One region of the Kocuria sp. KH4 genome, then DNA from elsewhere that is predicted to be linked to it. Evidence: riboswitches for the same ligand, from Rfam matches in the RefSeq annotation. Region 1 holds a riboswitch; the other holds the start of a gene.

Region 1 (3,452 bases):
AGTAGACGGCGTTCTGGGCCAGGCGCAGGCCGACCGTGACCAGCAGCGGGCGGCGGTGGTGGAGCAGCAGCTCCCGCAGGGGTGCTGCGGCCACGTTGCCCGAGGCCCGGTGCTCCAGGAACTCGGGGGCGTCGGCCACGCCGAGGCGGATCCACAGGCCGACCGCCACCAGCAGCGCCGAGAGCAGGAAGGGGATGCGCCAGCCGTAGGCGGCGAACTGCTCCGCGCTCATGACGTGCTGCACGACGAAGAACGCGCCGGTGGCCAGCAGCATGCCGGCCGAGGAGCCGATCTGGGTGAAGGACCCGAAGAACCCGCGGTGCCGGGCCGGGGAGTGCTCCACGCTCAGCAGCGCGGAGCCGCCCCATTCGGCGCCGGCGGACAGGCCCTGCAGGATCCGCAGGGCGACGAGCCCGACGACGGCCCACCAGCCGATCACCTCGTAGGTCGGCAGCAGGCCGATCAGGGTGGAGGCCACGCCCATGAGCAGCAGGGAGGCCACGAGCAGGGCCTTGCGGCCGATCCGGTCGCCCAGGTGGCCGGCGACGATCCCGCCCAGGGGCCGGGCGATCACCCCGACCGCGAGGGTGGCGAAGGAGGCGACGATGCCGCCGAGCTCGGTGGCCATGGGGAAGAACTGGACGTTGAAGACCAGTGCGGCGGCGGTGCCGTAGAGGTAGAAGTCGTACCACTCGATGGTGGTGCCGGCGAAGGCCGAGGCCAGGACGCGCTTCTTGCCGTGGACGACGCTGGTGCGTCCCGCGGCGGCCGTGGTCGGGGTGGTCATGCGTCAGACTCCTGGGGTTCGGTCGGCGGCGGTCCTGGCGTCGCCGATGGCGTTCAGGCCCTCCGGCAGGGTGCCGTTGATGAGGTAGTCGCCGAGGGCGCGGGCCCGGAAGGCGATCGGGTTGTGGGTGGCCACGGTCTGGGCGTTGCGCCAGTGCCGGTCCAGGCCCTTGGCCGTAGACGTGGCGGACGCGCCCACCGTGAGGAACAAGTCCTGGGCGGCGCCGAGCGCCAGCTCCGGCACGGTGACCTGGGCGTGCTCCACGGCGATCTCGGACTCGTGCAGCGCCGCCGGGAGGGTCCCGGTGAACTCCGGGCGGTCGGCGCCGGACGCCGCGGCGGCGGCGATCCCGGCGTCCAGGGCGCGGGCGGCGTGCAGCACGGTGGCCTCCGCGGCGAAGGCCTTGGCGGAGATCCGGCCGGTCGCCTCCTGGATCAGCGGGTCCTCGCGGAACGGCAGGCCGAGGCCGGTGTTGAAGGTCCGCCGGCGGGTGGCGATGGTCCCCACGGCGTCCCGCCGGGCGGCGCGGGCGATGCCGGCCAGCACGGCCAGCAGCACGAGCTGGAAGAAGGCGGCCTCGTGGACGGCCTCCGCGCTGCCGGCGGTGCGGTCCAGCACGGCGTCGTCCGGGACGCGCACGCGGTCGAAGTGGCGGTGCCGGTGCCGGTGAGCTTCTGCCCGAAGCCGTCCCAGTCGTCCTCGAGCGTGACCCCCGGGGCGTCCGTGGCGACCACGGCGAAGCGGCGCCCGTCCCGGCCGTCGAGGGCGGCCGAGACGCGGGTGTAGTCGCAGAAGATGGAGCCGGTGGCGTAGAACTTCCGGCCGGTGATCTCCCATCCCTCGGCGGTGCGGCGCAGCACGGTGTTCAGCGTGCCCAGCGCGTTGCCGCCCTTCTCCGTGGAGGCGTTGCCGACGGTGGCCCCGGCCAGCACCCGCGGGTACCAGACGTCCTGGAGCTCCCGGGGCAGGAAGCGCAGGGACTCCACGAAGCCGGCGTGGGAGCGGTAGAGGTGGGCGATGTTGGAGTCCGCCTCGGCCAGGTCGACCAGCAGCCGGGTGAAGTCCTCGATGCCGACGCCGGGACCGCCGTGGGCCGCCGGGACGCGCAGGGCGCCGAATCCGGCCCGGTCCAGCCGGCCGACCTCCTCGTGGGGCAGCGCGCGCCGGAGGTCCCGGGTCAGGGAGCCGGCGGCGATCTCCGCGAACAGCGGCCCGAAGTGCTCGCTCAGCCCGGCGTAGTCGCCCGGCAGACCGGCGGCGAGGTTCGTGCCGGCGCGGGGACGGGTGGGAGTCCCCTCGTCCGTGGTGCGGGTCATGCGGTGGTCCTTCCGGTCGCACCGAGGAGTGCCGGCCGTCCGGTCGCGCCGGGGCGGGCCCGGCGACGACGGCGCCGGGGGCCGGCGTCACGGGGCGACTGCAGATCCGGGATCTCCATCGGTTCTGGCCTTAGCACCCTGACCCCTGCGAAGGACGGGTTGCTGCGGCGTCGTCGAGCCAGATCTCTCGGCCGCTCTGAATGGGACGGATGACATCGCACCAGACCGCGGGGGTGCGGAGCCACCCGGTGACCGTCACATGTCATCGGGTGTCACGGGCACGTCACAGACGGTCATGTCCTCCCGGATGGTGTACGCATCCGCCGCGGCCGCACCGGCGGGGGACGGATCAGTAGCGCGGCCGCTCCGGCTCCACCAGCTCCGCCCAGGCCAGCACCCCGCCCTCGAGGTGGCGGAGCCGCTCCTCCCGGCCGGCGTAGAACGGGCGCAGCGCGGCGAGGGCGCTCGCCGAGCGGGCGCCGGCCTTGCAGTGCAGCACGAGGTCCGCGCCCCGGGCCTCCGGCGGCAGGGCGGCCGGCCCCCGATCCAGCAGCTCCGGGAGCGGCACCGGCACGGCGCCGGGGATGGCCAGGAGCTGCCGCTCCCAGTCCTCCCGCACGTCGACCAGCACGAAGTCCGCCTCGCCGCGCGCCCGCCGTGCCAGCAGCCGGGCCAGCTCGGCTGCCCCGACGGTCTCGGCGGGCTCCGCCCCGCCGCCGGGCGGCGGGGCGACGGCCTCGGGCCGGGCGACGGCGGTGACCGGGGCGGCGTCGGGGTCCGGGCTCAGGCGCATCTCGCGCCAGGTCATGGCCAGGGCGTCGTGCAGCAGCACCCGCCCGAGCAGGGGCTCGCCGGTGCCGGTGATCAGCTTGACGGCCTCGGTGACCATCACCGCGCCCACGGTGGCGGGGAGCATGCCGAAGACCCCGCCCTCGGCGCAGCTGGGGACCTCCCCGTCCGGCGGCGCCTCGGGGTAGAGGTCCCGGTAGGTGGGCCCGTGGCCGGCCCAGAAGACGCTGACCTGCCCCTCGAAGCGCAGGATGGAGCCCCACACGCAGGGGATCCCGGTCAGGGCGGCGGCGTCGCCGACCACGTAGCGGGTCGCGAAGTTGTCCGCGCCGTCGAGGACGAGGTCGTACTCTCCGAGGATCCGCAGGGCGTTGTCCGCCGTGAGCCGGCAGGGGTGGGTGCGCACCCGCACGAGCGGGTTGAGCGCGGCCACGGCCTCCGCGGCGGAGTCCGCCTTGGGCCGGCCGACGTCGGCGGTTCGGTGCACCACCTGGCGCTGCAGGTTGGAGACCGCCACGACGTCGTCGTCGACGATCCCCAGCGTGCCCACGCCGGCCGCG
Region 2 (3,452 bases), on a different contig from region 1:
CCTGGCCGGTCACGTCACCGGAGTCCACGAAGATCGGGCCGACCTTCTCCAGCACGGCCAGCTGCTGCTCGCCGGGCACGTGGTCGATGTCCAGGTGGGTGCGTCCGAGCACCTGCTCGGCCACGGACAGCTCGATCCCGGCCGCGTCGGCGAGCAGCTGCGCGGTCTCCTCCGGGTGGGCCAGCGCCCAGTCCCGGGCGTAGGCGTAGACGTCCACCACGGTCTGCGCCGCCTCGGGCTGCTCCTCGAGGAAGTTCTCGTGCGCGTTGAGGAAGCCGTAGGTGTTGAAGTCGACGTTGCGGTAGAACAGCTCGGCGCCGTTCTGCTCCGCGGCGGCCATGATCGGGTCCAGGCCGGACCAGGCGTCCACCTGGCCGTTCTCCAGCGCGGCGCGGCCGTCGGCGTGCTGCAGGTTCTGGATCGTGACGTCGGCCGCGTCCACCCCGCCCTCCTCGAGGGCCTGGAGCAGGAAGAAGTAGGGGTCGGTGCCCTTGGTGGCGGCCACGGTGCGGCCCTCGAGGTCGGCCACCGAGTCCACCCCGGTGCCCGGGGTGGTGACGAGCGCGGACCACTCCGGCTGCGAGTACAGGTCGATCACCTTGATCGGGGTGCCGTTGCTGCGGGCCAGCAGCGCCGCGGATCCGGCGGTGGAGCCGATGTCGACCGCCTCGGCGCGCAGCGCCTCGTTCGCCTTGTTCGAGCCCGCGGACTGCACCCACTCGACCTCGGTGCCCTCCTCGGCGAAGGCGGCCTCGAGCCAGCCCTTCTCCTTGATCACCACGGAGAGCGGGTTGTAGGTGGCCCAGTCGACCGTGACCTTCTCGGCGGCCCGGGCCTCGCCGGAGCCCTCCCCGGCCATGCACCCGGTCAGGGACAGGGCCAGGACGGCGGCGAGGGCGGGGACCGTGCGGGCGGGGCGCGGGGACAGCGGCATGGTGGGGCCTTTCGTGGTGGGGTGGGCGTGCCGGGCGGACCCGGCGCGGCACGGCGCCGTGCCGCGCCCGGGGGAGCGGGGCGGGGTCAGCGGGTCGCGGGGTGGTGGGCGTCGACGCCCAGGTGGCCGAGCAGCTGCACCCGCAGCTCGGCGAGGACCTCGGAGGCCCGGTCCCGGGGACGGTCGCCGGGCACGGGGAGCACCGTGCCGATCGAGGCGGGGGCGGTCGGGCCGGAGCGGCCCAGGACCACGATCCGGTCGGCCAGCTGCAGCGCCTCGTCGACGTCGTGGGTGACCAGCAGCACGGTGGTCGGCTGCGCGGCGTGGACGGTGAGCAGGAGGTCCTGCATCCGCAGCCGGGTCAGGGCGTCGAGCGCGCCGAAGGGCTCGTCGAGCAGCAGCACGCCGGGGTTGCGGGCCAGCGCCCGGGCCAGCGACGCGCGCTGGGCCATGCCGCCCGAGATCTCCCGGGGCCGGTGGTGGGCGTGGGCGGTCAGCCCCACCAGGTGCAGCAGGTCGTCGATCACGGCGTCGGCCTCGGCCCGGCCCAACCCGGAGGGCACCCCCAGGCGGACGTTCTCGCGCACGGAGCGCCACGGCAGCAGCCGGGGCTCCTGGAACGCCACGGCGCAGCGCGGGTCGATCCCCGAGACCGGGGTGCCGTCGATGAGCACCCGGCCCGCCGAGGCGGTGTCGAGCCCGGCGGCGGCCCGCAGCAGCGTGGACTTGCCGCAGCCCGAGGGCCCCAGGATCGCCAGGACCTCTCCGGGGCGGGCGGTGACGTCGACGTCGTGCAGGACGTGGTGGCGGTGCCCGCCGGAGGCGAAGGTCTTGCCGACGTGCTCGAAGGCCACCGAGAACGCACGCTTCGCGGTGGCCGGTGCGGCGGCGGACGGTGCAGAGCCCAGCAGGGAGGTGCCCATGATCAACTCCATCGGTCCTGGCATTAGCACCTCGCACGGGGATCGGACGGATCCGTGCCGGTTGCTGCGACGTCGACGAGCCAGGTCTCTCAGCCGCTCCGGATGGTTACCGCCCCATTGAACGTGCTCGTCGGGCCGCCTGGCAAATCGCTGCGCGGGCCGTCATGGTCGGAAACGGTGGCACGCCGCGCCCCCGTGCCGCACCATGGACCCATGACGAGCCGGAACACCTCGACCCGGGCGGACCTGGTCCGCGACGCCTGCACGGCGTTCGCGGCGGTCCTCGACGGGCTCGGGGAGGACGACTCCTGGGCGCCCACCGGCTGCCGCGGGTGGGCGGTGCGCGACCTCGCCCACCACTGCGCCGCGGACGCGGTGCGCGGGCTCGTCGCCCTGCACACGCCCACCACGGCCCGCCCGGACCGGGACGCCGCCACCTACTGGGCGGACCGGGGCGCGGACCCCGCCGCCGCCGAGGACCGCCGCCGCACCCGGGCGGCGGCGAGCCTGTACCCGGACTGGGAGCAGCTGCGGGGGCACTACCGGGAGTCGGCGCGGGCGCTCGTGCACGCGGCGGAGCGCTGCCGGCCCGGCGGGACGGTCCGCACCCGGGGGCACGTGCTTCGGGTCGAGGACCTGCTGAGCACCCTGGCGGTGGAGGCCACGGTGCACCACCTGGACCTCATCGAGCACCTGGAGGGCTGCCCGGGGCCGGCGGCGGACGGGCTGGCCGAGGTCCGCCGCGTGCTCATCGACCTGTGGGAGCGGGAGCCGCCCGAGCACTGGAGCGACGAGCACTTCGCCCGGGTGGGCACCGGGCGCGCGGCCCTGCCCGCCCGGGACCGCGCGGAGCTGGGCCCCGGGGCCGACCTCCTCCCCCTCTTCTCCTGACCCCTCCTCTCCTGGCCCCTCCCGTCCCGCCGGGGCGGCGCGTGCCGGCGGGACGTGCCCGCCCCATGGCCGTCGGCCGCCACCCCGGGACACGGATGCGGACACGTTGCGGACACGGTGCAGGCCCGTGCGGGACGGGAGCGGCCCATCCGTGCCAGGGTGGGCGCATGAGCCGCAACGACCCCGCCGTGGTCGACCGCCTGATCACCCGGCCCGGCCGGTGGGCCGTGGTGGGGCTGACCGGGAACACGGCCCGGCCCGCGCACCCGGTCGCCCGGCGCATCCGGGACGACCTCGGCATGACGATCGTCCCGGTCAACCCGAAGGGCGAGGCGGTGCACGGGGAGCCCGGTTTCCGCACGCTCGCCGAGGTCCCGGGGCCGATCGACGTGGTGGACTGCTTCGTCAACTCCCGCCGCGTCGGAGCCGTCGTGGACCAGGCCATCGCCGCCGGCGCGAGCGCCGTGTGGCTGCAGCTGGGCGTGGTGGACCACGCGGCCGCGGCCCGCGCCGCCGCGGCCGGGCTCGCGGTGGTGATGGACACGTGCCCGCTGATCGAGCTCGGGGCGCGGCTGCGGCAGGGCTGGGTGCTGGACCCGCGGCGCACCCCGCCGCTCGTCCCGCCGGCCTGACGGCTTCCGCCACCCTGCCGTGCACCGGGGCCCGAGGGGTTGCCCCGCCTGCGGGGGGAGCCGCTAAGCTGG

What was found. A riboswitch is a leader RNA that binds a small molecule or an ion and turns the genes downstream of it on or off. The one in region 1 is predicted to bind S-adenosylmethionine.
Region 2: linked by a shared signal. The riboswitch ahead of ACWCOM_RS08810 (ABC transporter ATP-binding protein) and the one ahead of ACWCOM_RS02145 (acyl-CoA dehydrogenase family protein) in region 1 are both predicted to bind S-adenosylmethionine.

The regions. Positions count from the first base shown of each region.
Region 1 is NZ_JBSJYX010000002.1:5,739-9,190, forward strand. Features, by position in the region: gene ACWCOM_RS02140 (MFS transporter) at 1-787, opposite strand, end outside; partial or broken gene ACWCOM_RS02145 (acyl-CoA dehydrogenase family protein) at 791-2,103, opposite strand; SAM riboswitch class I at 2,216-2,310, opposite strand; gene moeB (molybdopterin-synthase adenylyltransferase MoeB) at 2,453-3,452, opposite strand, start outside.
Region 2 is NZ_JBSJYX010000009.1:70,871-74,322, forward strand. Features, by position in the region: gene ACWCOM_RS08805 (aliphatic sulfonate ABC transporter substrate-binding protein) at 1-934, opposite strand, end outside; gene ACWCOM_RS08810 (ABC transporter ATP-binding protein) at 1,021-1,857, opposite strand; SAM riboswitch class I at 1,863-1,966, opposite strand; gene ACWCOM_RS08815 (maleylpyruvate isomerase N-terminal domain-containing protein) at 2,071-2,748, shown strand; gene ACWCOM_RS08820 (CoA-binding protein) at 2,916-3,380, shown strand.